One region of the Hydrogenophaga sedimenti genome, then DNA from elsewhere that is predicted to be linked to it. Evidence: predicted binding sites of a transcription regulator. Region 1 holds the regulator's gene; each other region holds the start of a gene.
What was found. The regulator sigma-54, encoded in region 1, starts transcription at its own class of promoters, with help from an activator protein. The targets are predictions, from matches to a motif close to TGGCANGNAANCTGCTTT.

Region 2: the regulator sigma-54 is predicted to act here: its motif matches at 2,485-2,502, upstream of ACS5NL_RS01285 (pilin).
Region 3: the regulator sigma-54 is predicted to act here: its motif matches at 3,062-3,079, upstream of ACS5NL_RS16140 (PQQ-dependent methanol/ethanol family dehydrogenase).
Region 4: the regulator sigma-54 is predicted to act here: its motif matches at 4,825-4,842, upstream of ACS5NL_RS03000 (nitrate- and nitrite sensing domain-containing protein).

The regions. Positions count from the first base shown of each region.
Region 1 is NZ_JBPZHA010000001.1:534,795-541,826, forward strand. It holds gene argS (arginine--tRNA ligase) at 1-1,351, shown strand, start outside; gene ACS5NL_RS02495 (SPOR domain-containing protein) at 1,366-2,076, shown strand; gene ACS5NL_RS02500 (thiol:disulfide interchange protein DsbA/DsbL) at 2,151-2,789, shown strand; gene lptA (lipopolysaccharide transport periplasmic protein LptA) at 2,927-3,577, shown strand; gene lptB (LPS export ABC transporter ATP-binding protein) at 3,574-4,356, shown strand; gene ACS5NL_RS02515 (RNA polymerase factor sigma-54) at 4,369-5,994, shown strand; gene ACS5NL_RS02520 (THUMP domain-containing class I SAM-dependent RNA methyltransferase) at 6,121-7,032, shown strand, end outside.
Region 2 is NZ_JBPZHA010000001.1:259,010-266,041, reverse strand. It holds gene moaC (cyclic pyranopterin monophosphate synthase MoaC) at 1-72, shown strand, start outside; gene tfpZ (TfpX/TfpZ family type IV pilin accessory protein) at 81-872, opposite strand; gene ACS5NL_RS01290 (pilin) at 918-1,478, opposite strand; gene ACS5NL_RS01285 (pilin) at 1,883-2,443, opposite strand; gene ACS5NL_RS01280 (3',5'-cyclic-nucleotide phosphodiesterase) at 2,628-3,431, opposite strand; gene ACS5NL_RS01275 (CHASE2 domain-containing protein) at 3,470-5,716, opposite strand; gene ACS5NL_RS01270 (FHA domain-containing protein) at 5,772-6,392, opposite strand; gene ACS5NL_RS01265 (Stp1/IreP family PP2C-type Ser/Thr phosphatase) at 6,432-7,032, opposite strand, start outside.
Region 3 is NZ_JBPZHA010000009.1:216,553-223,584, reverse strand. It holds gene ACS5NL_RS16160 (type 1 periplasmic-binding domain-containing protein) at 1-299, shown strand, start outside; gene ACS5NL_RS16155 (ABC transporter permease) at 281-1,120, shown strand; gene ACS5NL_RS16150 (quinoprotein dehydrogenase-associated SoxYZ-like carrier) at 1,139-1,939, shown strand; gene ACS5NL_RS16145 (quinoprotein relay system zinc metallohydrolase 1) at 1,936-2,931, shown strand; gene ACS5NL_RS16140 (PQQ-dependent methanol/ethanol family dehydrogenase) at 3,217-4,905, shown strand; gene ACS5NL_RS16135 (c-type cytochrome) at 5,068-5,391, shown strand; gene ACS5NL_RS16130 (hypothetical protein) at 5,367-5,933, shown strand; gene ACS5NL_RS16125 (DUF5666 domain-containing protein) at 5,981-6,703, opposite strand; gene ACS5NL_RS16120 (hypothetical protein) at 6,871-7,032, shown strand, end outside.
Region 4 is NZ_JBPZHA010000002.1:68,125-75,156, forward strand. It holds gene ACS5NL_RS02985 (ABC transporter ATP-binding protein) at 155-970, opposite strand; gene ntrB (nitrate ABC transporter permease) at 967-1,887, opposite strand; gene ACS5NL_RS02995 (ABC transporter substrate-binding protein) at 1,911-3,194, opposite strand; gene ACS5NL_RS03000 (nitrate- and nitrite sensing domain-containing protein) at 3,539-4,795, opposite strand; gene ACS5NL_RS03005 (hypothetical protein) at 4,983-6,425, shown strand; gene ACS5NL_RS03010 (substrate-binding domain-containing protein) at 6,533-7,032, opposite strand, start outside.

The DNA.
Region 1 (7,032 bases):
GCAGGGCTTCGGAGTCCAGCCTTCGAACGGCCAGCGCCTGATGGTCGAGTTCGTCTCCGCCAATCCCACCGGCCCGCTGCACGTGGGCCACGGCCGCCAGGCCGCGCTGGGCGATGCGATCTGCAGCCTCTACAGCACCCAGGGCTGGAACGTCCACCGCGAGTTCTATTACAACGACGCGGGCGTGCAGATCGGCACCCTGGCCACCAGCACCCAGCTGCGCGCCAAGGGCTTCAAGCCGGGCGATGCCGAATGGCCCGAAGCGGCCTACAACGGCGACTACATCCAGGACATCGCCAACGACTTCCTGGCGAAGAAAACGGTGCACGCCGACGACCGCGAATTCACCGCCAGCGGCGACGTGAACGACCTCGACAGCATCCGCCAGTTCGCCGTGGCCTACCTGCGCCACGAACAGGACCTGGACCTGCAGGCCTTCCAGGTCAAGTTCGACCACTACTACCTCGAATCCAGCCTCTACACCAGCGGCCGCGTGGACGCGACGGTGAAGAAACTGGTCGAGGCCGGCAAGACCTACGAGCAGGACGGCGCACTGTGGCTCAAGTCCACCGACTACGGCGACGACAAGGACCGCGTCATGCGCAAGGGCGACGGTTCGTACACCTACTTCGTGCCCGACGTGGCCTACCACATCAGCAAGTGGGAACGCGGTTTCAGCAAGGTCATCAACATCCAGGGCACCGACCACCACGGCACGATTGCGCGGGTGCGCGCCGGCCTGCAGGCCGCGGGCGTGGGCATCCCCGAGGGCTACCCCGACTACGTGCTGCACACCATGGTGCGTGTGGTGCGTGGGGGCGAAGAGGTCAAGATCAGCAAGCGCGCGGGCAGCTACGTGACCCTGCGCGACCTGATCGAATGGACCAGCAAGGACGCGGTGCGCTTCTTCCTGCTGTCCCGCAAGCCCGACACCGAATACACCTTCGACGTCGATCTGGCGGTGCAGAAGAACAACGACAACCCGGTCTATTACGTGCAGTACGCCCATGCGCGCATCTGCTCGGTGCTGGCTTCGTGGGGCGGTGACGCGGCCACGCTGGCGGGTGTCGACCTGTCGCCGCTGGACTCGCCGGCCGCGCAGTCGCTGATGCTGCTGCTGGCCAAGTACCCGGCCATGCTGACCTCGGCGGCCACCGACTTCGCGCCGCACGATGTGACCTTCTACCTGCGCGAACTCGCCGCCGCGTACCACAGCTACTACGACGCCGAGCGCATCCTGGTGGACGACGAAGCGGTCAAGCTGGCGCGCCTGGCGCTGGTCCGGGCGACCGCGCAGGTGTTGCACAATGGCTTGGCAGTGCTGGGCGTGAGTGCCCCGCAGAAGATGTGAGATCCCCCGATTCCATGAAAAAACTTCTTTCTCAGGCGCAAGCGCAAGGCGGCGGAACCCTGGTCGGCTTCGTGGTCGGCCTGCTCATCGGTCTGGGCCTGGCCCTGTCGGTGGCGGTGTACGTGACCCGCGTGCCGGTGCCGTTCGTGGACCGGGGCGTGACGCGCAAGCCGGCCGAAGATGCCGCCGAGGCCGAACGCAACAAGGGCTGGAACCCGAACGCCGGGCTGGTCAACAAGGCTCCGCCACTGCCCACGCCGCCGGCTCCCGCCGCGACCACGGAGACCGAGGCCGCTGCCGTGGCCAAGGATGGCAAGGACAACAAGGACGGGAAAGACGCCGCCAAGCCCGACGCAGCCAAGCCCGATGCCGCCAAGGATGGCAAGGACACCGCGTCTGCCAAGCCGGGTGCCGACCCGCTGGGCGATCTGGTGAAGGCCAAGACCGGTGCGCCGGGTGCCGATCCGGCACCGGCCGCGGGTGCCGATCCGTTCAGCTACTTTGTCCAGGCCGGCGCCTTCAAGTCGCCCGAAGAGGCGCAGGCGCAGAAGGCGCGCCTGGCCATGCTGGGCATGGAGGCCTCGATCACCGAACGCGAGCAGAACGGGCGTCAGGTGTACCGGGTCCGCATGGGGCCCTTCAACCAGAAGGGCATGGCCGACGCGACGCGGGAGCAGCTCGAAACCAATGGCGTCGAAGCCGCGCTGGTGCGGGTGCAGCGCTGAGCCTGCGCCGGCCCCGGGGGAACTTTTCCCGGTCGGGCGAGCCTGAACCGGGTCTTTTCAAGGAGTTTGAATCCATGCAACGTCGAGAATTTTCCCGCGGCCTGATGGCCGCCGGTGCCGCCGCCGCGGCGGGTCTGGGCCTGTCGCCCGCCCTGGCCCAGCGCGTGGCCTTCAAGGAAGGCACGGACTACACCAGGCTGGCCAAGCCGGCGCCCACCGACAGCCCGGCGGGCCAGGTCGAAGTGGTCGAGTTCTTCGCCTACAGCTGCATCCACTGCTTCAATTTCGAGCCGGTGTTCAGCGAGTGGATCAAGAAGCAGCCGCCGCATGTGACCGTGCGCCGCATGCCGGTGGCCTTCAACCAGAACTTCGTGCCGATGCAGCGCCTGTACTTCACGCTCGAGGCCATGGGCCTGCTGGAGCAGCTGCACGGCAAGGTGTTCAAGGCGTACCACGAAGAGCGCCTGCCGCTGACCACGACCCCGGCCATCCTGGCCTGGGTGGAGAAACAGGGCGTCAACCGCGAGAAGTTCACTGCCATCTACGACGGCGCGGCCGTCAAGTCGGCCCAGAAGGCCGTCGGCCTGCAGGACGCCTACCAGGTCGAGGGCACGCCGGCCCTGGGCATCGCCGGGCGTTTCTACATCCCCGGCCAGGGTCCCAAGACCCTGCTGGTGGCCGATTCGCTGATCGCCGAGGCCCGCAAGGGCTGATCGTCGGTCCGCCGGCACCGCACAAGGCCCGCCCTGCGCGGGCCTTGCCGTTTCCGGACAGGAATCGTCTCTTGTCAAGGGCACGAATTGCGCTTGGCACCGCTACAATGAATGCAAGATCTGTGCCCCCAAAAGCCATGCACCAACACGTCAAACCCTCCCGTCCGATCGCCTGGTTGTTTGTTGCGGCCGCCGGCCTGCTGTCCCCCTGGGCGGCGCAGGCGGAAAAAGCCGACAAGGACAAGCCCATGAACGTGGAGGCCGATGCCCTGCGTTACGAAGAGAACCGCCAGACCAGCGTGTTCAATGGCAACGTGGTGCTGACCAAGGGCACGATCGTGATGCGCGGCTCCAAGCTGGACGTGCGCCAGGATACCCAGGGCAACCAGCTCGGCCTGCTGGTGGGCACGCCCGCCACCCCCGGATTCTTCCGCCAGAAGCGCGAAGCCCTGGACGAGTGGATCGAAGGCGAAGGCGACCGCATCGAATACGACAGCAAGGCCCAGACCGTGCTGTTCACCGGCCGCGCCGTGCTGCGCCGCTACCGTGGCACGCAGCTCAATGACCAGAGCGTGGGCAGCGAGATCCTCTACAACAGCCAGACCGAGGTCTTCACCGTCAAGGGCGGCGCCGAGAGCAAGACGGCGGCCAACCCGTCCGGCCGTGTGCGCGCCATGCTGACGCCGATTCCCGAAGAGGAAAAAGCGGGCAAGACGCCGCCTCCCCAGCCGTCGGCCGAGCCGGCCACGCTGCGCCCCAGCGTCAAGATCACCGAGCCCAAGAAGTGAGCGGAACCTCCGCCAGCCCACCGGGCGCCGTGGCGAGCCAGAGCCGCCTGGAGGTCCATGGTCTGAAGAAGGCCTACGGCAGCCGCAAGGTGGTCAAGAACGTCTCGCTGTCGGTCGACAAGGGCGAGGTGGTCGGGCTGCTCGGACCCAACGGTGCCGGCAAGACGACGTCGTTCTACATGATCGTGGGCTTGCTGCGGGCCGACGGCGGCGAGATCCTGCTCGACGGCGCCCGCATCGAATCCCTGCCGATCCACCGGCGCGCCCGACTGGGTCTGGGCTATCTGCCGCAGGAAGCGTCGATCTTCCGCAAGCTCACGGTCGAGCAGAACGTGCGCGCCGTGCTGGAGTTGCAGCACAACGAGCAGGGTGAGCGGCTGTCGGAAGACGAGATCCGTGGCCGCCTCGACGAGCTGCTCAAGGACTTGCGGGTGGACCATCTGCGTCTCTCGCCGGCGCCCGCGCTGTCGGGCGGCGAGCGCCGCCGGGTCGAGATCGCCCGTGCGCTGGCGACCCGTCCGCGGTTCATCCTGCTGGACGAACCCTTTGCCGGCATCGACCCGATCGCGGTGCTGGAAATCCAGCACATCATCAGCTTTCTCAAGTCGCGTGGCATCGGTGTGCTGATCACCGACCACAACGTGCGCGAGACACTGGGCATCTGCGACCACGCCTACATCATCAGCGATGGTCAGGTGCTGGCCAGCGGTACCACCGCCGAGATCGTGGAGAACGCCGAGGTGCGCCGCGTCTATCTCGGCGAAAACTTCCGCATGTGATGCCCTGAGCGGATGAAGCAAGGTCTCTCGCTGCGGGTCTCGCAGCATCTCGCCCTCACCCCCCAGCTGCAGCAATCGATCCGGCTGTTGCAGCTGTCGACGCTCGAAATGGCCCAGGAAGTCGAGCAGATGCTCGACGAGAACCCTTTCCTCGACCGCGGGGAAGAAACGGCCGAACGCGAAGAGTTCGGCGTCGAGGCTGCCGATGCGCCGGTCGTGGCCGCCGACCAACTGGCGGAGGCGGCACAAACCGCGCCGGAGCCGCGCCTGCCCGACGCCGACACACGCAGCTCGTCCACGGAGTCGTCCGAGAGCGGGGGCGCCGACGAGGTCGAGAGCCGGCTCGACGGCGCGTCCCCGGTGGAAGAGAGCTGGGAAGGCGACGGCACGGTCGAGATGGCGCCCGACGACAGCGAGTGGGGCGGCGACGCGCCGGCGCGCAACAACAACGCGTCCGGCGGCGACGACGAAACCGCGACCGCGGCCGAACTGGCCCGCGAGCCGGTCAGCCTGCAGGACCACCTGCACGAGCAGGCGCGCTGCCTGCGTCTGTCGGACGAAGATGCTGCGGCCCTGTATTTCCTGATCGAGTCGCTCAACGACGACGGTTACCTCGACGAGAGCCTGCACGATCTGGCGCGGGCCTGCTGGCACCTGACCGCCTCGGCGCCGGCCGAAGCCGAACCGCCGTTCGAAGAAGTCGAGGCGATCGAGCAGCGGCTGGGCACGGCGCTGCAATGGCTGCAGCAGATGGAGCCCTCCGGCGTCGGCGCCCGCGATCTGGGCGAATGCCTGCGGCTGCAGATCCTGGAACTGCGCAACACGCCCGCGGCGCGGGCCGCGCTGGCGATCTGCGAGCAGCCGCTGGAGCTGATCGCCAAGCGCGATGTCAAGCGCCTGTGCGCGAGCACCGGACAGGACGACGAGGCCGTGCGCTCCGGCCTGGCGCTGATCGCGCGGCTGGAGCCCAAGCCTGGCCGGCGTTTTGTCGATGTCGAACGCAACGTGGTGGTGCCCGACGTGATCGTCACGCGCGCCGGCCGCGGCTTCAAGGTCACGCTCAACGCCGAGGTCATGCCGCGCCTGCGGGTGCACGACGTCTACGCGAACGCCATGCGCGGGCGCGGCCGCGACGGTGGCGGCGAAGCCGGTCACGCCGCGATGCAGCAGCGCCTGCAGGAAGCACGCTGGTTCATCAAGAACATCCAGCAGCGCTTCGACACCATCCTGCGCGTGTCCTCGGCCATCGTCGAGCGCCAGCGCAACTTCTTCATGCACGGCGAACTGGCGATGCGCCCGCTGGTGCTGCGCGAGATCGCCGACGAGCTGGGCCTGCACGAATCGACCATCAGCCGCGTCACCACCGCCAAGTACATGGCCACGCCGTTCGGCACCTACGAGCTGAAGTATTTCTTCGGCTCCAGCCTGGGCACCGAGACCGGTGGCAACGCGTCGAGCACGGCGGTGCGCGCCCTGCTCAAGCAGTTCATCGCGTCCGAAGAACCGTCCAAGCCGCTGTCGGACAACCAGCTCTCGGACCTGCTCAAGGAGCAGGGCATCGAGTGCGCGCGCCGCACGGTCGCGAAATACCGCGAGGCGCTGCGCATCGCGCCCGCGAACCTGCGCAAAGCTTTGTAACCCCCTGCGCCGCTTCGCGTCACCCCCCAGGGGGCTGCACCAACGGCCCGGCAAAGCCGGTTCCGTGGTGCACGCTGGAAGGGGTCTGTGCCGAACGTGCTGTGTTTGTCCATTAGGTTTCCATTCATGAACCAGCTTCAACTCTTCCTCCCCTGCGCCGCGGGCGTGGAGGACTACCTGGCCGCCGAGGTCACGCGCATCACCGGCGAGACCGAGGTGCAGAAGTGGCGCGCCGGGGTGGCGCTGCAGGCTTCGTGGCGCGACGCGCTCAAGCTCAACCTGCATTGCCGGCTGGCGCAGCGCGTGCTGGTGCAGCTCTGGCACGGCGGCTACCGCAGCGAGAACGACCTGTACCAGGCCGCCGGCGAGATCGCCTGGGAAATCTGGTTCACGCCGCAGCAGACCATCAAGGTCGAGATCACGGCGCAGCACAGCCCGCTCAAGAGCCTGAACTTCGCGGCGCTCAAGATCAAGGACGCGGTCTGTGACCGCTTTCGCGACAGGCGCGGCGAGCGGCCCAGCGTCGACACCACCTGGCCCGACGTGCGGCTCTACGCCCACCTGACCACCGACACCGTCAGCCTCTACATCGACACCTCGGGCGAGCCGCTGTTCAAGCGCGGCTGGCGCGAGGACAAGGGCGATGCGCCGCTGAAGGAAACCCTGGCGGCGGCCATGATCGCGGCGACCGGCTGGAACGGCGCCGAGGCGGCCACGCTGGACGACATCGTGCCGCTGTACGACCCCTGCTGCGGCAGCGGCACGGTGGCGATCGAGGCGGCGCAGATCGCGCTGCACGTGGCGCCGGGCCTGCAGCGCCGTTTTGCGTTCGAGAAGCTGCTGCCGTTCCAGCCGCACGTCTGGCACGCGCTCAAGGACGAGGCCGCGAAACAGCGCCGCGACTGGCCGGCCGGGCGCAAGCCCATCGTGTTCGGCAGCGACGTCGCGTTCCGCATGGTCGACTTCGCGCAGCGCAACGCCGAACGCGCGGGCGTGGCGTTCGCGATGGAATTGCGTGGCGGCGACGCGCTGCAGCGC
Region 2 (7,032 bases), 280 kb from region 1:
GCAATGACGATCGGCGGGGTGCGGTTGATGGAGAAGCGGGGTGGGAAGTCGGGTCATTTCGTCGCGACCTGACCCACCGCTTAGAACGGGTCGATTGGAAGGTACCCGACCATGTTCAAGTCCTTGTCGAGAACTACGGTCCAATAGTGCGCCCGAGATACCAAAGGGAAGGTCAGATAGTCGGAAGCACGACCGGCGCGATCAGCGATCCATTGATCTACCAGCTGGCGCACATCTTCACTATGAGATCGGAGCACTTCCAACGGTTGAGCTCTTCGTCGAATCGCTTCGCGATTCTGTTCCGACAGAGTTTGCCAAAACCTCGGCTGCAATGACAGGTCCTTGCCGGCGATCGCCAGTTCAGTGGCCTTTAGTTTTTCCCCTGGATTCTTAGCCTCCCTTAAACCGATCGTTCGGATGCCCACGTTTGGTACAGTCTGAAACTCCACATCTGCTTCCCTCAGGTCAGTCGCCTCAATATCCGCAGAGGTAATCACCACGAAACGATCTACCTCATGCACCAAATACACCGGGCGCGCCTGATACATCGACCACAGGCCGTAGGTCAACGCCACCAATTGAATGCCCGCAACTACGATCAAATCGCGACGAAGCTCCTCAATCGGTTTGCGTCGGTTAAACACCAGCCAAGTCAACAAAGGTCCTACAACAACGTCGACTCCGACGAGAACGCTGAATAGGTGCCCCCCCCCGGATATCTCCCGGAACGGGTAAGGATATAAAACAACAAACACCCAACCGGCAACAAGCAGTCCGACAATCAAACTGATGCCAAGATGAATGCCAGAGGCACGAAACCGATCCCTCAATCCGTCCATGGTGTAAAGCTGTTTTCTGGCGACATTGCTCATAACAAAAAGGCGCCCGAAGGCGCCTTTTTAAACCCCAGCAGTTGCTCAGCGGCAGTTGGCGGGAGCGTACTTTGCCAACAGCGTACCAGCAGCCAATGCAGCCATGCCCTGACCGGCGCCGTAGGTGTTGGCGGTACTTGCGCACGACCAATCAATCGTCCCGGTGACCCCCGCAGCTTGGGCAGCCTGCAGTTGCAGCGTGGTGGCGGCACCTGCAGCAGTCGTACCGCGGATGTACGGCGTCAAGGTGAGAGTGTTAGCACCGGCGGCCAGACCGACAGTAGCGGGAGTATAGGTAACGGTGATCATGCCAGTAGGGTTGGCTGCATCCATCAGCACCGAGGTCACCATCTTGCTGAAAGCACCGTTGCCACCAGCTTGTGCATTCCACTGGGTCCTCACATTTACCAAGTCGGCCGTAGCAGCAGCGCCTTCGGTCTTGATACGCGCTTGTGCATCGGCAGCAATGGTCAGACCTTCCGTCACGCGGGCACGGATCGTGTAGTCCTGATAAGCCGGCAGCGCAACGGCAGCCAGGATACCGATGATGGCCACCACGATCATCAGTTCGATCAGGGTGAAACCTTTTTGCAGGGAACGCTTCATGAAAACTCCTTGAGGGGTTTGTGGGTTGAGGACGTGTACTCATCAGCAGGGAGCGTGCCAAGCCGATAAACTCTGTTTTTTGCGTGCTTTTTCACGCTTTATTGCCCACCAGTGACGATTTGTGTCCTGTGCCGCTGCTCGTCACTGACAATTTTTGTCGCCCTCCGCACAGATTCGCGTTGAAGCGAAGTCCCTTGAGGACCTAAACCACTGGGCTGCTGCAGGTTTCAAAGACATCTTGTTAAGGCGGAAGATGAAACCGGAGGTGGCTCATGGAGAGAAGAAGGACATTCAGTCAAGAGTTCAAGCTCGAGATAGTCAAGCTGGTCAGCCAGCAATCTTGCACGCAGATTCTCCAAAGCAAAAAGGCGCCCGAAGGCGCCTTTTTAAACCCCAGCAGTTGCTCAGCGGCAGTTGGCGGGAGCGTACTTTGCCAACAGCGTACCAGCAGCCAATGCAGCCATGCCCTGACCGGCGCCGTAGGTGTTGGCGGTACTTGCGCACGACCAATCAATCGTCCCGGTGACCCCCGCAGCTTGGGCAGCCTGCAGTTGCAGCGTGGTGGCGGCACCTGCAGCAGTCGTACCGCGGATGTACGGCGTCAAGGTGAGAGTGTTAGCACCGGCGGCCAGACCGACAGTAGCGGGAGTATAGGTAACGGTGATCATGCCAGTAGGGTTGGCTGCATCCATCAGCACCGAGGTCACCATCTTGCTGAAAGCACCGTTGCCACCAGCTTGTGCATTCCACTGAGTTGTCACGTTCTGGAGGTCGGCCGTAGCAGCAGCGCCTTCGGTCTTGATACGCGCTTGTGCATCGGCAGCGATGGTCAGACCTTCCGTCACGCGGGCACGGATCGTGTAGTCCTGATAAGCCGGCAGCGCAACGGCAGCCAGGATACCGATGATGGCCACCACGATCATCAGTTCGATCAGGGTGAAACCTTTTTGCAGGGAACGCTTCATGAAAACTCCTTGAGGGGTTTGTGGGTTGGTGATGACCTTGAAGAGCAGAGAGCGTGCCAAGTGGAATTGCACGACTTTCCGGGCGCTTTTTCACGCTTAGCCAGCAGCCAGTGACGATTTGTGTCCTGCGTGACCGCCAGTCACTGACAATTTTTGTCGCCCTTGCCCTAGCGAACAAAAATTGTCAAAGCTCGAAGGTCTGCCCGGCGCTCAGCCAGCGGATGTCGTGGCGCACGTCGCCGGCGCGGTTCGGCGCCTCGTCGAACCGCTGGATCTCGTCCATGATCAGGCCGGTTTCGGCCGGCTTGGTGTGGGTGATGTAGATCGGGAAGCGTCGCTCGCGGTCGATCTGGTCCAGCTCTTCGGCCAGGGAGCTCGGGGCCAGGTGCAGGCTGCGCTGGGCCAGCGCTTTTTCCCGGTCGCTGAACGCCGTCTCGATGATGAGCAGCGCGACATCGATGCGGTTGATCCGCTGCCAGAACGCCGGATTGCGCTCGGTATCCCCACTGAACACCCAGTGGCCGCTGGGGCTGTCCACGGCGTAGCCGACCGCCGGCACGGTGTGCACCGCGGGCAGCACCTCCACGCGCTTGCCCCCCACCAGCAACTGCTCCCCCACCGTGATCGGCACGAAGCGCATCAACGGGGTCTCGACACTGGGAATGGCGGCGAAGTCGGGCCAGATGAGGTTGTTGAACACATGGATCTGCAAGGCCGAAATGGTGCCGGGCAGGGCATGCACCGTCAGTGGCGGCGCCCCGGCGGCCAGCCGCTGGGCGGCCACCGCATCCAGCATCAGCGGCAGGCTGGCCACGTGGTCCAGGTGGGAATGGGTCAGCAGGACATGGTCGATCCGGGCCATCTCCTCCAGACTGAGGTCTCCGACGCCCGTGCCGGCATCGATCAGGACGTCGTCGTCCATCAGAAAGGAGGTGGTCCGGCAGCCATGGGCAATGGCGCCTGAGCAACCCAGCACACGTACCCGCATCAATGTTCCCGTCGGTTGGTCTGAGAGGCGTCTGCCCGCTATTTGGTATCGAACGAATTCGCACCGTCCCAGTCCGGGGGCAGCGGAGACTGCTTCATGGAGCCTACCCGTTCGGCGCACAGCCGGTAAAGGACTTTTTTGGCATTTCTCGCCTGTAGCTCCTCCAGCCGTGCTTCACAGACGGCCCAGTCGCGCGCCCTCCAGGCCTTGCGCACCAGTTGCCACAGGTGCAGCTCTTGCGCCAGTGTGTCGTCCGGCAATCCGGTTGCCAGCGGCGTGTGGATCGCCACCGCCTGCAGCTTGCCTTTGACGCGCACCAGATCCAGCTCCTGCCAGACAAAACCGGGGGCCTCGCGGCGGGTGCTCTCGCTGGCGACGATCGTCACGCCATAGTGCCTGGACAGCCCCTCCAGCCGCGAGCCCAGGTTGACCGCGTCGCCGACCACGGTGTAGCTGCGGCGCACGTCCGAGCCCATGTCCCCGACACACATTTCGCCGGTGTTCAGACCGATGCCGACCGCGATGTCGGGCAGGCCGGCCTGCCGGCGCTCGGCATTGATCCGCTCGATCTCCTGCGACATCTCCAGCGCGGCACGCACCGCCAGCGTGGCGTGTTCGGCCGTGTCGACCGGCGCCCCCCAGAAAGCCATCACGCAGTCGCCCATGTATTTGTCGATCGTGCCGCGGTGGCTGCGGATCACATGGGTCAGGCGGCTGAACACCATGTTGAGCAGCTCTTGCAACTGCGTGGGCGACATCGCTTCCGCACTGGCAGTGAACCCGCGCATGTCACAGAACATCACCGTCAGTTCCCGCGTCGTGGCGGTCATGCTGTAGCGGTCCGGGTCCTTGACCATCTCGTCGACCAGCTCGGGCGGGACATAGGTGCCAAACAGCTGCGCCAGCTCGCGCTTGGCCCGACTCTCGACCAGGTAGCCATAACTCATGTTCACCACAAAGGCCAGCCCCGCCATCACCAGGGTGCTGGCCATCGGCAGCGCCAACCCGTGGGCCACATACAGCCAGGTGTTGAGGCCGATCACCGCACCGATCACCCCGACGCTCAGCGCCACGGCCCGCGCCGCACTGAGCAGCGGCAACCCCAGCGCCAGCACCAGCCCGGTCAGCAGCATCACCACCGCTTCGTAACCGGCGGCGTAATCGGGTCTGGTGGTCAGGCGCCGGTCCAGCAGACCCGAGATCAGGTTGGCATGGGTCTCCACGCCCGGATAGGCCTCCCCCACCGGCGTCGCCCGCAGGTCCAGCAGGCCCGGCGCCGTGGTGCCGATCAGCACCATCCGCCCCGTCAGTTCGCCCTTGGGCAGGCGCCCGGACAGCACGTCGGCGGCCGGCACATACCGGAACGACCCGCCTTGCGGCCCACCCGGCCCGCGAAACGGCAGCAGCGCCGTCAGGTGGTCGTCGACCGGAATCTTCTGGCTCGCCTTGCCCGAGCGCAACACCAGACTCTCCAGGGTCCTGCTCCCGCCCCCGGCACCGGCGCCCGCCGGAAATCCGGGTTCGACCGCCGGCAGCCCCATCCACAGCCGGTACATGGCCAGGGCCAGCGACTCGTAGTAAGCACCCTGGTATTCGGCCAGCAGGGGCAGGGACCGGACCACGCCATCGCTGCCCGGCACGGTGTTGAAGAATCCGGCCACGGGTGCTGCCTGGGCCAATGGAGCAATGTTGGCGCCGTGCCCGGTCCAGTGCAAGGCCTGGATGTCGTGCCCGCCCAGATCCTCCCGGCGCCAGACCGGCGCAGGCAGCTGCCCGGTGGCGCGCGCCTGGGGCTCGCTGGAAAAGTAGTAGCCCATGGCCACGGGTCGTCCGCGCAAGGCGCCGGCCAACCGCTGGTCGTGGTCCAGCTGGGGCCGCAACCGGTTCAGCCGATCGGCAAATCCCGGCAGCTCACGCAGCTCCTGGCGGGCCAGCCGCTCCAGCTGCGGCAGCCCCGTGCTCCGGTCCGCTTCGGCAAACACGGTGTCGAAGCCCACCAGCGCCACGCCTTGCTGCTCGAACAGCTGGTCGACCAGCTGCGCCATGCGGTCCCTCGGCCAGGGCCACTGTCCGATCTCGGACAGGCTTTTTTCGTCCACATCGACGATCACGATCCGCGGGTCCAGGGACGCCGGCATGGTCCAGCGCAGGCGCGCGTCGTAGATGATGTCGTCCAGGCGCTGCAGGATGCCCAGAGGCAGCACGCCGACCACGTGCAGCACGGCAAACAGCAGGGGCAGCAGCGTGACGGCCACACGGGGGCCGTGTCTGCTCAGCACCTGCATGAAAGATCGCGGAAAGATGCAGGCACCCGGTCAGCGCGCCCGCGGGTGAAGCCGATCAGGACTGCACGAACTGCATCTGCGTGCCGGCCAGCTCGATCAGGTCGCCGTCGTGCAGGTTCACGGCCTCGGTGGTCAGGGCCGAACCGTTGATGGTGGGCTTGACGGCCCCTTCGACCAGCGCCACCACATAGCCGTGCGGCCGGCGCGTGATCGCAGCCACCGCCACCCCGGGCTTGCCGATGGTCGTGACCACCTTCACCAGAGGCACTTCACGGCCAGCGGCCGCACCCGACATCACGCGAATCGCGGCGTTGCCCACCACGGCGGATTCGGCACCGACGACCGAGCCGGAATTGATCACTGTCGTCTTTTCATGCGCATCGGCAGCACCATCGTGCACGAACTTGATCTTGTACTTGCCGATCTCGACCGTGTCCCCGTTCTGCAACTGCTGCTTCTTGATGGCCTTGCCATTCACGTAGGTGCCATTGGTGCTGTTGAGGTCTTCCAGAAACACCTCGGCGCCCGACATCTGCATCACCGCATGCTCACCACTGACGGCCAGGTTGTCGATCACGATGTCGTTGTAAGGACGACGGCCCAGGGTGGTGCGGTCTTTCGTGAGCTGCACCTCCTTGATGACAACGCCATCGATGGAAACGATCATTTTCGGCATGGCCGACTCCTGTGGAACCTTGGAAACAAAACTAAATGATTACTGCTGCCCGAGCATACGCGACAACAACCCCCTGCGGACCGGCTTGGCCCGGGCCAATGCCAGTATCACCGAAATATTATCGCGCCCACCACAGCCATTGGCGTCCTCGACCAGCGTCCGCCCGATCTGCTCCAGTGGCGCGCCCTCCATGAGAATCGCGGCAATTCGGGGATCCGGCACCATGTCGCTCAATCCGTCGGAACAGAACAGGTACAGATCACCGTCCTCCACCCGGAACTCGTTGACTTCAAGCAAGACGGTGTCTTCCACACCCAGGGCGCGGGTCACCAGGTTCTTGTGTGTTGCAAACTGGGCCTGTTCGAGCGAAATCAGTCCCGCATCGATTTGTTCCTGCAACAGAGAATGGTCCCGGGTGATCTGCTGCAGGGTGTTTCCGCGCAACCGGTAGCAGCGCGAATCCCCGACGTGGCCGATCATGGCCCTGGTTCCCTGGAACACGCCCATGACCAGGGTGGTTCCCATGCCCGCGTACAGCGGATTGGAATTGGCCGCGTTGAAGATGGAGCGGTTGGCGTTGTCGACGCAGATTTCCATCGCCCGCTTCAGTTCGCGCACCGGCGCTTCCTGCCCGCCTTCG
Region 3 (7,032 bases), on a different contig from region 1:
ACGACTGGGCCGCGTGGATGGCGGGGCGCGCCATCGCGACCGTGCTGGCCGAACAGCCCAAGGCCCCGATCGCGGCGCAACTCAAGGCGCTGCGTGGCGGCGCCGTGGGTGTCGACGGTTTCAAGGGGCCGCGCCTGTCGTTCCGCGCCTGGGACGGCCAGCTGCGCCAGCCGATCTTCCTGAGCCATGTCGACGGTGTCGCCGCGGTGGCGCCGGTCGACGGCGTGCTGCACCCCAAGGAAGTGATGGACACGCTGGGCGTGGACGAAGCGGAGAGCACATGCAAGCAACGACCCTGAGCCCCGTCAATCCCGCGCCCGCACTGCTGCCGCACCTGCTGCGCGCGCTGCGGGCGGTGGTGGGCCGCGAGATCGGGCGCTTCCTGCGCCAGCCTTCGCGCCTGGGCTCGGCCCTGGTGCGGCCGCTGCTGTGGTTCGTGGTGTTCTCGGCCGGTTTCCACAACGTGTTCGGCGTGGCCATCGTGCCGCCCTATGAGACCTACATCGAATACAAGGTCTACATGGTGCCGGGCCTGCTGGGCATGGTGGCGCTGTTCAACGGCATGCAGAGTTCGCTCTCGATGGTCTACGACCGCGAGATGGGCGTGATGCGCCTGCTGCTGACGGCGCCGCTGCCGCGCGGCTGGCTGCTGGCGTTCAAGCTGCTGGCGGGCACCAGCCTGTCGGTGCTGCAGATGGTGGTGTTCCTGCTGATCGCCTGGGCCTTCGGGGTCGAGGTGCCGCTGGAGCACCTGCCCTGGCTGGTCCTGTCCATGGTCTGCGCGGCGGTGATGCTGGCCTCGGTCGGCCTGGTGCTGTCGGTCTACGTCAAGCAGCTGGAGAACTTCGCCGGCACGATGAACTTCGTGATCTTCCCGATGTTCTTCATCAGTCCCGCGCTCTATCCGCTGTGGAAGCTCGAGGAGTCGGGCGCCTGGTGGCTGCTCAAGCTGGCCGAGTTCAACCCGTTCACCCACGCGGTCGAGGCCATGCGTTTTGCGATGTATGGCCTGTTCAACGGCACGGCCTGGGCGGTGGTGCTGGGCTGCACGGCCGTGTTCTTCCTGGCGGCGCTCTGGGGCTACGACCCGCAGCGCGGCTGGATCCGCCAGCGCGGCTGAAACTTCCGGAGCGATCCCATGCACCTGCCTGTGACCCGTCGCCATTTTTTTGCCGGTGCGGCCGGGCTGGCGTGCTGGCCGGTCGTCCGTGCGCAGGACGACCAGACCGGCGGCGACCCGCTGGGCTCGATGCAATACCCCAGCCTGCGCGAGCAGACGATTGGCAAGGCGGTCGCGAAGTTCAGCGACGCGGTGATCGTCAAGGGGCCGGACTTTGCCGACGACGCGATGAATGTGCCGCTGCTGGTGGATGCGCGCGGCCTGTCGGGCACGGGCGGCGGCGTGCAGCGCATCCGCGTGGCGGTCGACCGCAACCCGGTGCGCCAGGTGCTGGATTTCGAGCCGATGAAGGCCTTGCCGATGCTGGCGTTTCGCATCCGCATGGAACAGGCCTCGCCGGTGCGGGCCTTCGTGCAGACCAAGGACGGGCAGTGGCATGTGGGCAGCACCTGGGTGCAGGCCTCGGGCGGCGGCTGCACGGTGCCCGGCCTGACGCGGGCCGACGGCTCCTGGAGCAGGACGCTGGGGCAGGTGCAGGCGCGTTTCTTCCACAACGTCATCGAGGGCAGCCGCCGGCTGCGCCTGCGCGTGATGCACCCGATGGACACCGGGCTGGTCGCGGGCGTGCCGTCGTTCCACATCGAGAGCCTGCAGCTCGAAGACAGCGGCGGGCAGGTGTGGTGGCGGCTGGCCTTGCACGAGCCGGTGTCGGAGAACCCCTTGATCACCTTCGAGTTGCCCCCCCAGTTGCCGCCCAGCCTGCGCCTGGTGGGCCGCGACAACAACGGCAACCGCATCGACGCGGCGCTGACGACATGAAGCGCCTGGTCTTGTCCCTGCTGCTGTCCGGCCTGCTGTCGGCGCAGGCCGACACCCTGGCGGTGCCGCCGCCGGTCTCGGCGCCCGACCTGGTCCGGCTCGACTACGACCTCAGGCCGCGCCAGATCGCGGCAGACACCTGGGTGATCGAGGGCGAGGTGGCCGATTTCAGCCGCGCCAACGGCTGCAATATCATCAACACCGCCTTCATCGCCACCAGTGCGGGCGTGCTGGTGATCAACACCGGGCCGTCGCGCCTGTACGGCGAGCAGCAGCGGCGCGCGATCGAGCGGGTGACGAAGGCGCCGGTGCTGCGCGTGTTGCAGCTGAACCTGCACCCCGACTACTTCTTCGGCAACCAGGCCTGGTCGGGCACGCCGACGCAGGCACTGACCGGCAGCATCGCCGGCATGAAGGCCGAAGGCGGTGCCTATGCCGACAACCTGTACCGCCTGTGCGGCGACTGGATGAAAGGCAGCGAGTCGACGCCCTCGCAGCAGGCCATCGACCCCGGGACACTGCCGCGCACCGAGCAGATCGGCAACCACCGGCTGGAACTCTGGCGCCTCAACGGCCACACCGGCGACGACCTGGTGCTGCTGGACCACACGACCGGTGTGCTGTTCACCGGCGGGCTCGTGTTCGCCGAGCGGGTGCCGACCACACCACACGCCGACTTCGCCGCCTGGCAGGCCAGCCTGGACGCGCTGGAGCAGAAGATCGCCAGCGGCGCGGCGCGCACCGTGGTGCCCAGCCACGGCCCGGTGCACGAGGGCGCGGCGGGCCTGCGGCAGACGCGCGACTGGCTGCAGTGGCTGACGTCGACCATGCAGACGGCCGCCGAGCGTGGCCTGGACCTGGGCGAGGTGTTGCGCACGCCGGTGCCCGAGCGATTCGCGCGCTGGGCCGCACAGCCTGCGGAGTTGCACCGCAGCCTCACGCAGTGGTACCCGCACTACGAACAGAAGGTCCTGGCCGCGCCGGCCAAGTGACACATTTTTGAACAGTGTCACAAAGGTGTCCTGTCGCAGGGGCAGGCCTTTGGCGCAGTCGGGGTCGGCAGGAGGCCTTTCGACGGCATTTGGTGCGCTGCAACGTCCGTGTAAACCCTAGGAGTTCCGCTGGCACAGAAGTTGCCAACTTCAGGTTGCGTGCACGTCGAAGACCGGAGGGTCGGAGCCACGAGAGCGGTCAGACGTCACCAACCACCGAAAGCCATCAACCTACGAACGAGCAGGAGACCCACAGTGAAACGCACCCTATTGAGCCTTCTGGTCATGGCCGCCACCGCACAGGTGAGCGCGCAGGTGACCGACGCCATGATCGCGAAAGACGCGGCCAGCCCCGAAAACGTGCTGACCTGGGGCATGGGCACCCAGGGCCAGCGCCATTCGGACCTCAACGACGTCAACGCCAAGACCATCTCCAAGCTGGTTCCGGTGTGGTCGATGTCCTTCGGCGGCGAGAAGCAGCGCGGCCAGGAATCGCAGCCGCTGGTGAACAACGGCAAGATGTTCGTCACCGCCTCCTACTCGCGCATCTTTGCGCTGGACTCCAAGACCGGCAAGAAGCTCTGGAAGTACGAGCACCGTCTGCCCGAAGGCATCATGCCCTGCTGCGACGTGATCAACCGCGGCGCCGCCCTGTACGACAACCTGGTCATCTTCGGCACGCTGGACGCCCAGCTCGTCGCCCTGGACCAGGAAACCGGCAAGGTGGTGTGGCGCGAGAAGATCGACGACTACTCTGCGGGCTACAGCTACAGCGCCGCTCCCCTGATCGCTGACGGCCTGCTGCTGACCGGCGTGTCCGGCGGTGAGTTCGGTGTGGTCGGCCGCGTCGAGGCGCGCGATCCCAAGACCGGCAAGCTGGTCTGGTCGCGCCCGACCGTCGAAGGCCACATGGGCTACAAGGACGGCAAGGAAAACGGCATCTCCGGCACCACCAACGCCTCCTGGCCGGGTGAGACCTGGAAGACCGGCGGCGCAGCCACCTGGCTGGGCGGCACCTACGATCCGAAGACCGGCCTGGCCTACTTCGGCACCGGCAACCCCGGCCCCTGGAACAGCCACGTGCGTCAGGGCGACAACCTGTACTCGGCCTCCACCGTCGCCATCGACGTGAAGACCGGCCAGATCAAGTGGCACTACCAGACCACGCCGAACGACGGCTGGGACTACGACGGTGTGAACGAGTTCGTCACCTTCGACATGAACGGCAAGCGCATGGGCGCCAAGGCGGACCGCAACGGCTTCTTCTATGTGATCGACGCCGAAAACGGCAAGCTGCAGAACGCCTTCCCGTTCGTCAAGAAGGTGACCTGGGCCACCGGCATCGACCTCAAGACCGGCCGTCCGAACTTCGACCCGGCCAACCGTCCTGGCGACCCGACGGCCGCTGGTGGCGACGGTGCCAAGGGCAAGTCCGTGTTCTCCGCACCGGGCTTCCTGGGCGGCAAGAACCAGATGCCGATGGCCTACAGCCCGAAGACCGGCCTGTTCTACGTGCCTTCCAACGAATGGGGCATGGAGATCTGGAACGAACCCATCACCTACAAGAAGGGCGCTGCCTACCTGGGTGCTGGCTTCACCATCAAGCCGCTGAACGAGGACTACATCGGCGCGATGCGCGCGATCGACCCGAAGACCGGCAAGGTGGCCTGGGAAGTCAAGAACAGCGCTCCTCTGTGGGGTGGTGTGCTGACGACCGGCGACCTGGTCTTCTGGGGCACGCCTGAGGGTTACCTGCAGGCCGCCGACGCCAAGACCGGCAAGATCGTCTGGAAGTTCCAGACCGGTTCCGGCATCGTGGCGCCTCCCATCACCTGGAAGGAAGGTGGCGAGCAGTACATCTCCGTCGTCTCCGGCTGGGGTGGTGCCGTTCCGCTGTGGGGTGGTGAAGTGGCCAAGCGCGTGAACATGCTCGAACAGGGCGGTTCCGTCTGGACCTTCAAGCTCGCGAAGTAACTCCCCCCTGCGCCGCGTTGCGGCTTCCCCCCGGAGGGGGACCACACCAGAGGCCCGGCCAAGCCGGTTCCTCGGTGTGTGCTGGACGGGATCTCTTCTGCGGTTGGTGTTGGAGAGGTCCCGTCCTTTTTCTTTTTTCAGACTCTTTTCCCTTGCTGAGCCATGCGTACTTTCCTGATCCTCTCCTCCAGCCTGCTGCTTGCCGCGGGTTCCGCCCACGCCCTGGACGAAGCCGCCGCCCTGGAACTGGCCAAGGCCAACGGCTGCCTGTCCTGTCATTCGGCCAAGGAAAAGATCGTGGGCCCGGCTTACGCGTCGGTCGCTGAAAAATACAAGGACGACAAGGATGGCGTGGCCAACCTGGTTCAGTCGATCCAGTACGGCAGCAAGGGCAAATGGGGCCGCATTCCGATGCCGCCGCACCCCAGCCTGAGCGCCGCAGACCTGAAGACCCTGGCCCAATGGGTACTGTCCACCAAGCCCTGAGCGGGCTGTTTGTTTCCCTGATCGTTGGCGCAGCGGCCGCCCAGCCGGCGCTGCCCGACGGCGAAAAATCGATCATCGCCGTCACCCGCGACGGGCTCCGCACACGCATCGGTGCCGTCACCTTCCGCCCCATGGCTGGTGCCAGGGCCGGCATCCGCGTGCAGATGGATCACGCGGTGATGAAGGACCATTTCCTGTCGATGCGGGAGTTCAAGTGCCTGCCCGCCGCCCAGGAGGTCAGCTGCTTCGTTCCCTATCCCTACGCCAGCCCGGGCACGGTTTCAACCGGTGACTGGTCCTGGCTCGAACACCACCTGCTGTTCTTCTACAAGCTGCCGACCGATTTCGGCGCCCGGCTCTGGAACGGCATCATCTTCAAGTTCGTGCAGACCGAGACGGGGCTGGTCGGCAGGCCGCAGGCGGTGGACCTCAACCGCATCGGCTCACCGCCGGACGACACCAGCGTGCCACCCTACGGGCCGATGGAGCGCGACGACTTCGCGCCTGGTGCTCGCTGGATCCAGGAACTGCGCATCGAGTAATGAAAACGGGGCGCGAAGCCCCGTGCTGCGGGAGATGGGGCCGTGACTCAGTGCTTGCCGCTGGTCCTGTCGTCGTCGCAGTCGTCCGACTTGCTGCCGGTCGTGGAGGGGGTCGTTGCCGTGCAGCGGCTGTCGTCCCCGTCGTCGTCTTTGCCATCGTCCTTGCCGTCGTCGCAGCCGGACTTCGTGGTGGACGCGCAGTTGTGGTCGTCCTTGTCGTCGTCCGAGCCGGAGCCGGACGACCCGCTGCCTTCGGAGTGGCCTTCAATCTTCACGCTGCTGGCGACCATCACGCCGTTGCTCACCGTGCCGTGGATTTCGACATGGGCGCCGACGGTCAGGGTGATCGGCGCAGCACTGGCGTCGACCGGAATGCCGTCGACACTGAAGCTGGTCGGGCTGGTGTAGCTGGTCACGCGGCCATCGAGTTCGCTGGGGTCGGTCCGGCTGTCGTCGGTGGCGCTGTCGTCGTCGAACTCGACGCGGCGGGCCTGGATGGTGCCGTTGACCATCTCGCCCTGGATCTCCACCCGGCTGCCCGTCGTGACACCCTGCGCCGTGGCGCTGGCTCCGCTGGCGTCGACCGGGATGCCGTCCACACTGAAGCTGGACGGTCCGCTGACGCTGGTGACCGTGCCCTTGTAGGACTTGTCGGTGGTCGTCGAGCTGCTGCCGCTGCCGCCACCGCAGGCGGTCAGCGTGGCGATGACGATCGAGGCGGCCAGCAGGCGAAGCTGTGGGAGGGCGAGGGCGTTGCGGGTTTGTCTCATGCCGGTTCCTTGGAGGTGTTGTGAACGTCCGGCAGGTTTGCTTCCGATGCTTACAGTCACATTAAGGCCAAAGTCGGTTCACCGAACATTACCGCTGTGACGTCTGGATACCCGGCGAGACCCCCGGCCCGTTAGCATGAGGCGCCTTTTCATAGCGGAGAACCACCATGATTTCCTTGACCCGACCTCTTCGCCATGGCGCAGCCCTGATCATTGCCACGGGGCTGTCGCTGGGGACGGCGCTGGCCTGGGACGACGTCACCGGCGGCACATCGACTTCCCTGCGCCAGCAGTCCTTTGCGCTGCAACTGGCCAAGGCCGATCTCAAA
Region 4 (7,032 bases), on a different contig from region 1:
CCGCCTGGAAAGGCGCTGCGGTCGCGGAGGCGCCCGGTCACCGCGGAGGCGGTGTGGCGCAGAGGGGGAAGGCCTTCGTCAGCCTTCGCCCCGTTTCTCGCAAGCTTCGTGCCCGTGAAAACCGGGCCGAATGCACCAGCTTGGGGTGTGGGGATCAGGCTGCTTTTTCCACGTGCGCCTGGCGCGTGTAGAGGAAGTCGATCACGGCCTTGCGGTAGTGCTGGTACTGCGGGTCGTCGGCCAGGGCCACGCGGTGGCGCGGGCGCGGCAGCTCGACGGCGAGCACCTCGCCGATGGTGGCGGCAGGCCCATTGGTCATCATCACGATCTTGTCGGAGAGCAGCACGGCCTCGTCCACATCGTGCGTGACCATGACCACCGTGCTGTGCGTGCGGGCCACGATGTCCAGCAGCTCGTCCTGCAGCTTGGCGCGGGTCAGGGCGTCGAGCGCACCAAAAGGTTCGTCCATGAGCAGCACCTTGGGTTCCATCGAGAGGGCGCGGGCGATGCCCACGCGTTGCTTCATGCCGCCGGAGATCTCGCCGGGGCGCTTCTGCGCGGCGGCCGTGAGGCCGACCAGGGCCAGCGCGTCCTCGGTGCGTGTCTTCAGCTGCGCCTTGGTGTCGGTCGCACCAAACACGCGCTCGACCGCGAGGTAGATGTTCTCGAAGCAGGTCAGCCAGGGCAGCAGCGAGTGGTTCTGGAACACCACGGCGCGCTCGGGGCCGGGGCCATTGATCTCCTTGTCGGCGCACAGCAGCACGCCTTCGGTGGGCGTGGTCAGACCGGCGATCAGGTTGAGCAGCGTGGATTTGCCGCAGCCCGAGTGGCCGATCAGGGCCACGAACTCGCCCTTGGCCACAGTCAGGTTGATCTCGCGCAGCGCGGGGAAGTTGCCCTTCTTGGTCTTGAAGGTCTGCTCGACGTTCTGGATGTCGATGTACTTCGTGTTCATGGCGGCGGTGTTCATGCCTTCACCTCTTCGTAGGTAAACAGGGAAGCCAGCTTGATGAGCGCGAACTCCAGCAGCAGGCCGACGATGCCGATCACGAAGATGGCGATGATGATGGAGGAGACGTTGAGGTTGTTCCACTCGTCCCAGACCCAGAAGCCGATGCCCACGCCGCCGGTCAGCATCTCGGCCGCCACGATCACCAGCCAGGCCGTGCCCACCGCCAGGCGCACGCCGGTCAGCAGGTAGGGCAGCACGGCGGGGAACAGGATCTTGGTGAAGATCTTCCACTCGCTGAGGTTGAGCACGCGGGCCACGTTCATGTAGTCCTGCGGCACGCGCTGCACGCCCACCGCGGTGTTGATGACCATGGGCCAGATCGAGCAGATGAAGATGGTCCAGATGGCGGCCGGGTTGGCGCCCTTGAACACCAGCAGGCCGATCGGCAGCCAGGCCAGCGGCGAGACCGGACGCAGCAGGCTGATCAGCGGGTTGAACATGCGCGAGAGAAACACCGAGCGGCCGATGGCAAAGCCCGCCGGAATGCCCACCAGGGCGGCCAGGCCGAAGCCGACCGCGACCCGCTTGAGCGAGGACAGGATGTTCCAGCCGATGCCCTGGTCGTTCGGACCGTTGCTGTAGAACGGATCGGAGAACACCTTGACCGCCTGCGCCCAGGTTTCGGCGGGCTTGGGGATGCCGCTGTTGGACGTCGACGCGATGCCCTGCCAGATCAGCACCAGCAGCGCCAGGCCGAGGATGGGTGGCAGCACCGCCATCCAGAAGCCGCGCCAGTCGCGCGCCGGTTTTTTCGGCGCAGGGCTCTTGCCGGTGACGGCCGGAACGGTGGTGCTCATGGGCTTGGCAGCGGGTGTGGGGCTGGCGGCCGGCACGGCCGACGCCTCCAGCGGGGAATGGAATACAGCAGCAACCATGGTGTTCTCCTGGGTTGGGGGGGTCAGGCTTTGATGGCAAAGCCGTCGGCGTACTTGGCGGGGTCCTTGCCGTCCCACACCACGCCATCCATGAGCTTGCTGCTGCGCATCGGGTCCTTGGGGACGCTGATGCCCATGGCGCTGGCGACCGACTTGTAGAGGTCGACCTGGTTGACCTGCTTGGCGATGGCCAGGTAGTCGGGGTGGCTCTTGATCAGGCCCCAGCGCTTGTGCTGCGTGACGAACCACATGCCGTCGCTCAGGTACGGGAAGTTGACCTTGCCGTCGTTGAAGAACTTCATGTGGTTGGGGTCGTCCCAGGTCTTGCCCAGACCGTTCTGGTAGCGGCCCAGGATGCGCTGGTTGATGGCGTCCACGCCGGTGTTGATGTAGGCCTTCTGCGCCACCGTCTCGGCCATCTTCAGCTTGTTCTGCAGGCCGGCGTCGATCCAGCGGCTGGCTTCGAGCACGGCCATCATCACGGCGCGCGTGGTGTTGGGGTACTTCTTCATGAACTCGGCCGAGGTGCCCAGCACCTTTTCCGGATGGTCTTTCCAGAGATCCTGCGTGGTGTTGGCGGTGATGCCGATGCCGTCCATGATGGCGCGGTGGTTCCAGGGCTCGCCGACGCAGAAGCCGTCCATGTTGCCCACGCGCATGTTGGCCACCATCTGCGGCGGCGGCACGGTGATCAGCTTGGCGCCCGAGAGCGGGTTGATGCCGGCGGCGGCCAGCCAGTAGTGCATCCACATGGCGTGGGTGCCGGTGGGGAAGGTGCCGGCGAAGGTGTACTCGCGTGGGTTGGCGGCCATCACCTTGGCCAGCGAGGGGCCGTCGACCGCACCCTTGTCGGCCAGCGCCTTGGACAGACTGATCGCCTGCCCGTTGTTGTTGATGTTCATCAGCACGGCCATGTCCTTCTTGGGGCCGGCCGTGCCCATGTGCACGCCGTAGATCAGGCCGTACAGCACGTGGGCCATGTCCAGTTCGCCGCTGACCAGCTTGTCGCGCACACCGGCCCAGCTCGCTTCCTTGGTGGGCACGATGGTCACGCCGTACTTCTTGTCGAAGCCCAGCACATTGGCCATCACCACGCTGGCGCAGTCGGTCAGCGGGATGAAGCCAATCTTGACTTCGGTCTTCTCCGGCGCGTCGGAACCGGCCGCCCAGACGCCGCTGTGGCCCAGGGTCGAGAAGAAGGTCGCGGCACCGATGGCCGTGCCTTTCTTGAGGAAGTCGCGGCGCGAGGCATTGTCCGCGGCCGGCGTTGCGGCGGTCTCGGGGGCGATGGCGCTGTGGTCGTTCATGCTCAACTCCTGTGAAGAAAAAACGAAAGAAACGAAGCTGGAAAACAAAACGGCGCCCATTCCTTGCCCCTGTCTTGGGGGCTCGAAATGGACGCCGTTGTCCTGTGTGTCTCGGAAGACTGCCGGGATGCTGTGCCGCCTTTGGCACGTCCCGTTGTGTCAAACAATGCAGGGACCGTGCCAGGCCAAGGGTTTGTACCTGTGTCCTGGCCTGTGTGCGCGTAAGTGCTTGATTTGAAAGCGCTGTCCGCGCCGGGAGGACCCGTTGTGGCGCCCTGTTGCAGGGCGTCAATCTGGTGCGCGCCGCAGAGGAAGCACGTTATTTGTGCGCCGCACCAGGGCGGTCAGCGCGTCCAGGGCGGCAGGATCTCGGCCATCGCCAGCACCGCCTGCGCCACGTCCACCAGGCGCCGGTTCTGGTTCATCGCCATCTGGCGCAGCGTCGCGTGGGCCTCGTGTTCGCTGAGGTGGCGGTGCGCCATCAGCAGGCCCTTGGCGCGCTCGACCAGCTTGCGCTCGTTCAGGCTGGCGCGCACCGTGTCCAGCTCGTCGCCCATCTGCTGCAGCCGCTGACCCTGCTCGTGCACCAGCTCCAGGATCGAGCGGTCGACCTGCGGTCCGTAGGCCTGCACGGGCGGCGCGGGCGCGGCCTGGCTGTCGTCGAAGAAGTCGTTGCTGCCCGGCAGCGCTGGACCGGTTTCCTGCCATTGCCGCAGGCTCTGCAGTTCGCTGCCGGCGGCCTTGAGGCGTTCGCGGCACAGGGCCTCCAGCTCGGCGGCCAGCGCGTCCTCGACCGTCTTCATGGCGTCCATGTGCGCGGTGCAGGCGTCGAACCAGACCTGGCTCAAGGCGGTGTCCAGCGGGCCGCCCGGCGGCGCCGTCGCCAGGATGCGGCGCAGGCGCTCCAGCGAGGCCAGCGTGTCGTGCCGCTGCACCGCCTGCCAGGCCTCGCGCAGTGGCTCGCTGGCGAAGTCGGCGAACACCTGCAGGCAGCGCTCCTGTGAGTCGATCAGGTGCAGCAGGCGCTGTTGCCCGTCGGCCACGGCCATGCCGGCGGCGAACAGCGCCGAGCCGGTGGCGCGTTCCTGCCCGGCGAATTCCTTGCCCTGCATGAAGTTGAACAGGGCGACCAGGCGGCGCGAGATGCCGGGGTCGGAGGCGCTGTCGGCCGCCTCGAACACCACCGCCAGCAGGCCGTTGATCAGGCGGATGTAGCCATCGGTGGCGCGGGCGGCGTTCCCCTGGCGGGTCTGCACCCGCTGGCGCAGCAACGGCAGGGCGTCCAGGCCCTGCAGCACATAGGCGATGCGCCCGAACAGGCGGGTGCCGTGACCGGCTTGGGCGGATTCGGTGTCCAGCACATCGAAAGCGGCCCGCACCTCGGCCTGCAGCGCATCGCAGTGTGTGGTCTGCGCCTGGCGTTCTTCGGCCCAGCGCTGGCCCTGCGAGGCCAGGTAGAGGTTGGACAGGCCACGCTCGCGCTGCAGCGCGTGGATCAGGCGACCGGTGGCGTTGACCAGGGCGCTGGTCAGCGCGAGCTGTTCCAGCCCGGCGATTTCGCCACGTTTGGCGGCAATGAGGAAGCTGAGGGCCGATTTCATCGGAGCGGGGTGAAGAGCATGGAAACAGGATGGCAATATCCGTGCCATCGTGCGCAGCTCGTGCGGCCGGTCGGGTGCAGCCAGCCGCCTGTCAGGCCTGACACCATTGGTGAGTCACCCGCTCGCGCGGATCGGGTCCAATCGGTGTTTTGCAAACGATTTGGACTTGGCGTCCGGAGGCTTGAACATGGGTGGGTTGGCACGGCGTTGCGCCTGGGTGGTGGTGTTGGCGGTCTGGCTGGCCGGTTGTGGCGGTGGCGAGCAACAGACCGGCGACGCCCAGACGAAGTCGCTGCAGACGGTCACGGCCACGCCCAAGGTGGCCGACGCGGACCGGGTCGGGGTCTTCCGCTTCTACAACACCGGTGCGGGCGTGCACTTCTACACCGCCTCCGTGGAAGAGCGCGAGAACGTCTACGCCACGGCCGCTTTTTTGGAGCCCGAAGGCACGGCGTTCTACGCCGCCAGCCGTTCCTCCACCGGCATGAGCCCGGTGTACCGGTTCTTCAACACCCAGACCGGTGTGCACTTCTACACGATCAGCGACGTCGAAAAAGCCCGCATCGAGACAGACCTGCCGCAGTTCCACTACGAGGGCGTGGCCTATTACGCCAGCACCACGCCGGCGGCCGGCTTCACCCCGCTCTACCGCTTCTACCTCAAGGGCAAGGGCGTGCACTTCTACACCGCCAGCCTGGAGGAAAAGCAGTCCGTGGAGACCCATCTGTCGGCGATCTACACCTACGAGGGAATTGGCTACTACGTGATGACGGCCGCCTGCGGCACGCCGCCCTGCGTGGTGGCTGGCCCCAACCGTCCGCGGGTGTTCATTCCGCTGACCGGCAACAACGACCTGGCCACCAACGCCGGCTACGACGCGCAGTGGAGCTATGTGCGGCAGAACGCCCACGGCATCTGGGGCAACAACGCCGGGATCACCGATGCGGAGAGTGGCGCCCTGATCCGCAAGCTCACCACCCGCAACCTGATCACCGAGTTCCCAGTGCCCTCACCCGGCAGCGCCTGGTGGCCGCTGGAGGCGTTCACCAACGTCCAGCGCCTGTATTCGGACATCCTGCTGCAACCGGAGGGCATCGCTTTCTACACCGACAACCCCGGCAACTGGAACGGGCGCAACCTGGCCGATGCGACCGCCATCTACACCGACCCCACCGCGCCGGTGACCCAGCGCTACCGGGGTGTCTACACCGGCTGGCAGCCATACAACTTTGATGCTGGCAACAGCAAGTACCTCTACGCGAACCCCAGCGCGATCCTGGCATTCCGCAGCAGCAAGGGCACCTTTGTCGAGTGTCCGGTGAACCTGTGTGCCGGAGGCCCGTTCGGCGACATGTTCCGCCGCGCGATCCGCGAGACCCACGTGCGCGGCCGGCCCTTCATCTGGTTCACCAGCAACAACAGCATGTCCTCGGGCTGGCTCACCGCGTTCCAGGAAACCTACAACGCGATCGCGGCCGAGGGCCTCTGGAAGCCAGAAGACGCGGTGGTGATCGTCAACTACGGCGGCGCGTACCCCAAGGTGCCCGAGTCGGTGGGCAGCGCGGCGGCCGACACGGCCATGGGCCTGGCCTACTGGGCCATCAAGCAGCGGGTCGCCGCGACGCCCTGAGCGCAGCGGCGGGGCGTGGGGGCACAGAGAGCCGGCGCCGGGCCGCCCCAAGCCGGATCAGCCCCCTCGGGGGGGCAGCGACCCGCGCAGCGGCGGAGCGTGGGGGCTCAGACACCTTCCATGCCGTGGTGGCGCTTGAGGTCGGCGGTGTCGGGGCTGGCAAGGAACGCCAGGAAGTCCTGCACGGCCTCGGGCTGCGCACTGACTGCGGCGCGCGCGGCCGAGAAGGTGGTGACGATCTGCACCGCCTCGGGCAGGCCGCCGATCACCTCAATGCCCGCCACGCCCATCATCTCGCTCAGCTGCTGGAAACCCAGCGCAACCTCGCCCTTGGCGACCAGCGAACCGACCGACACGCCCGGCGGCGGGGTGACGATGCGCGGGGCGATCTGTTCGGCAATGCCCCAGCGCTCGAAGAGCTTCGCCAGTTGCACGCCGCTGGGTCCGGTCGAATAGCCCAGGGTCGGCGCGGCCAGCACGGCCGCCTGGAGGGCGGCTTCGGTCGAGATGTCGGGGCGCGGTGCGCCGGCCGGAATGGCGACGGCGACGGCAGAGCGCACCATGTCGACCCGGGTGGCTTCCTGCACATGGCCGCTGGCGGCCAGCT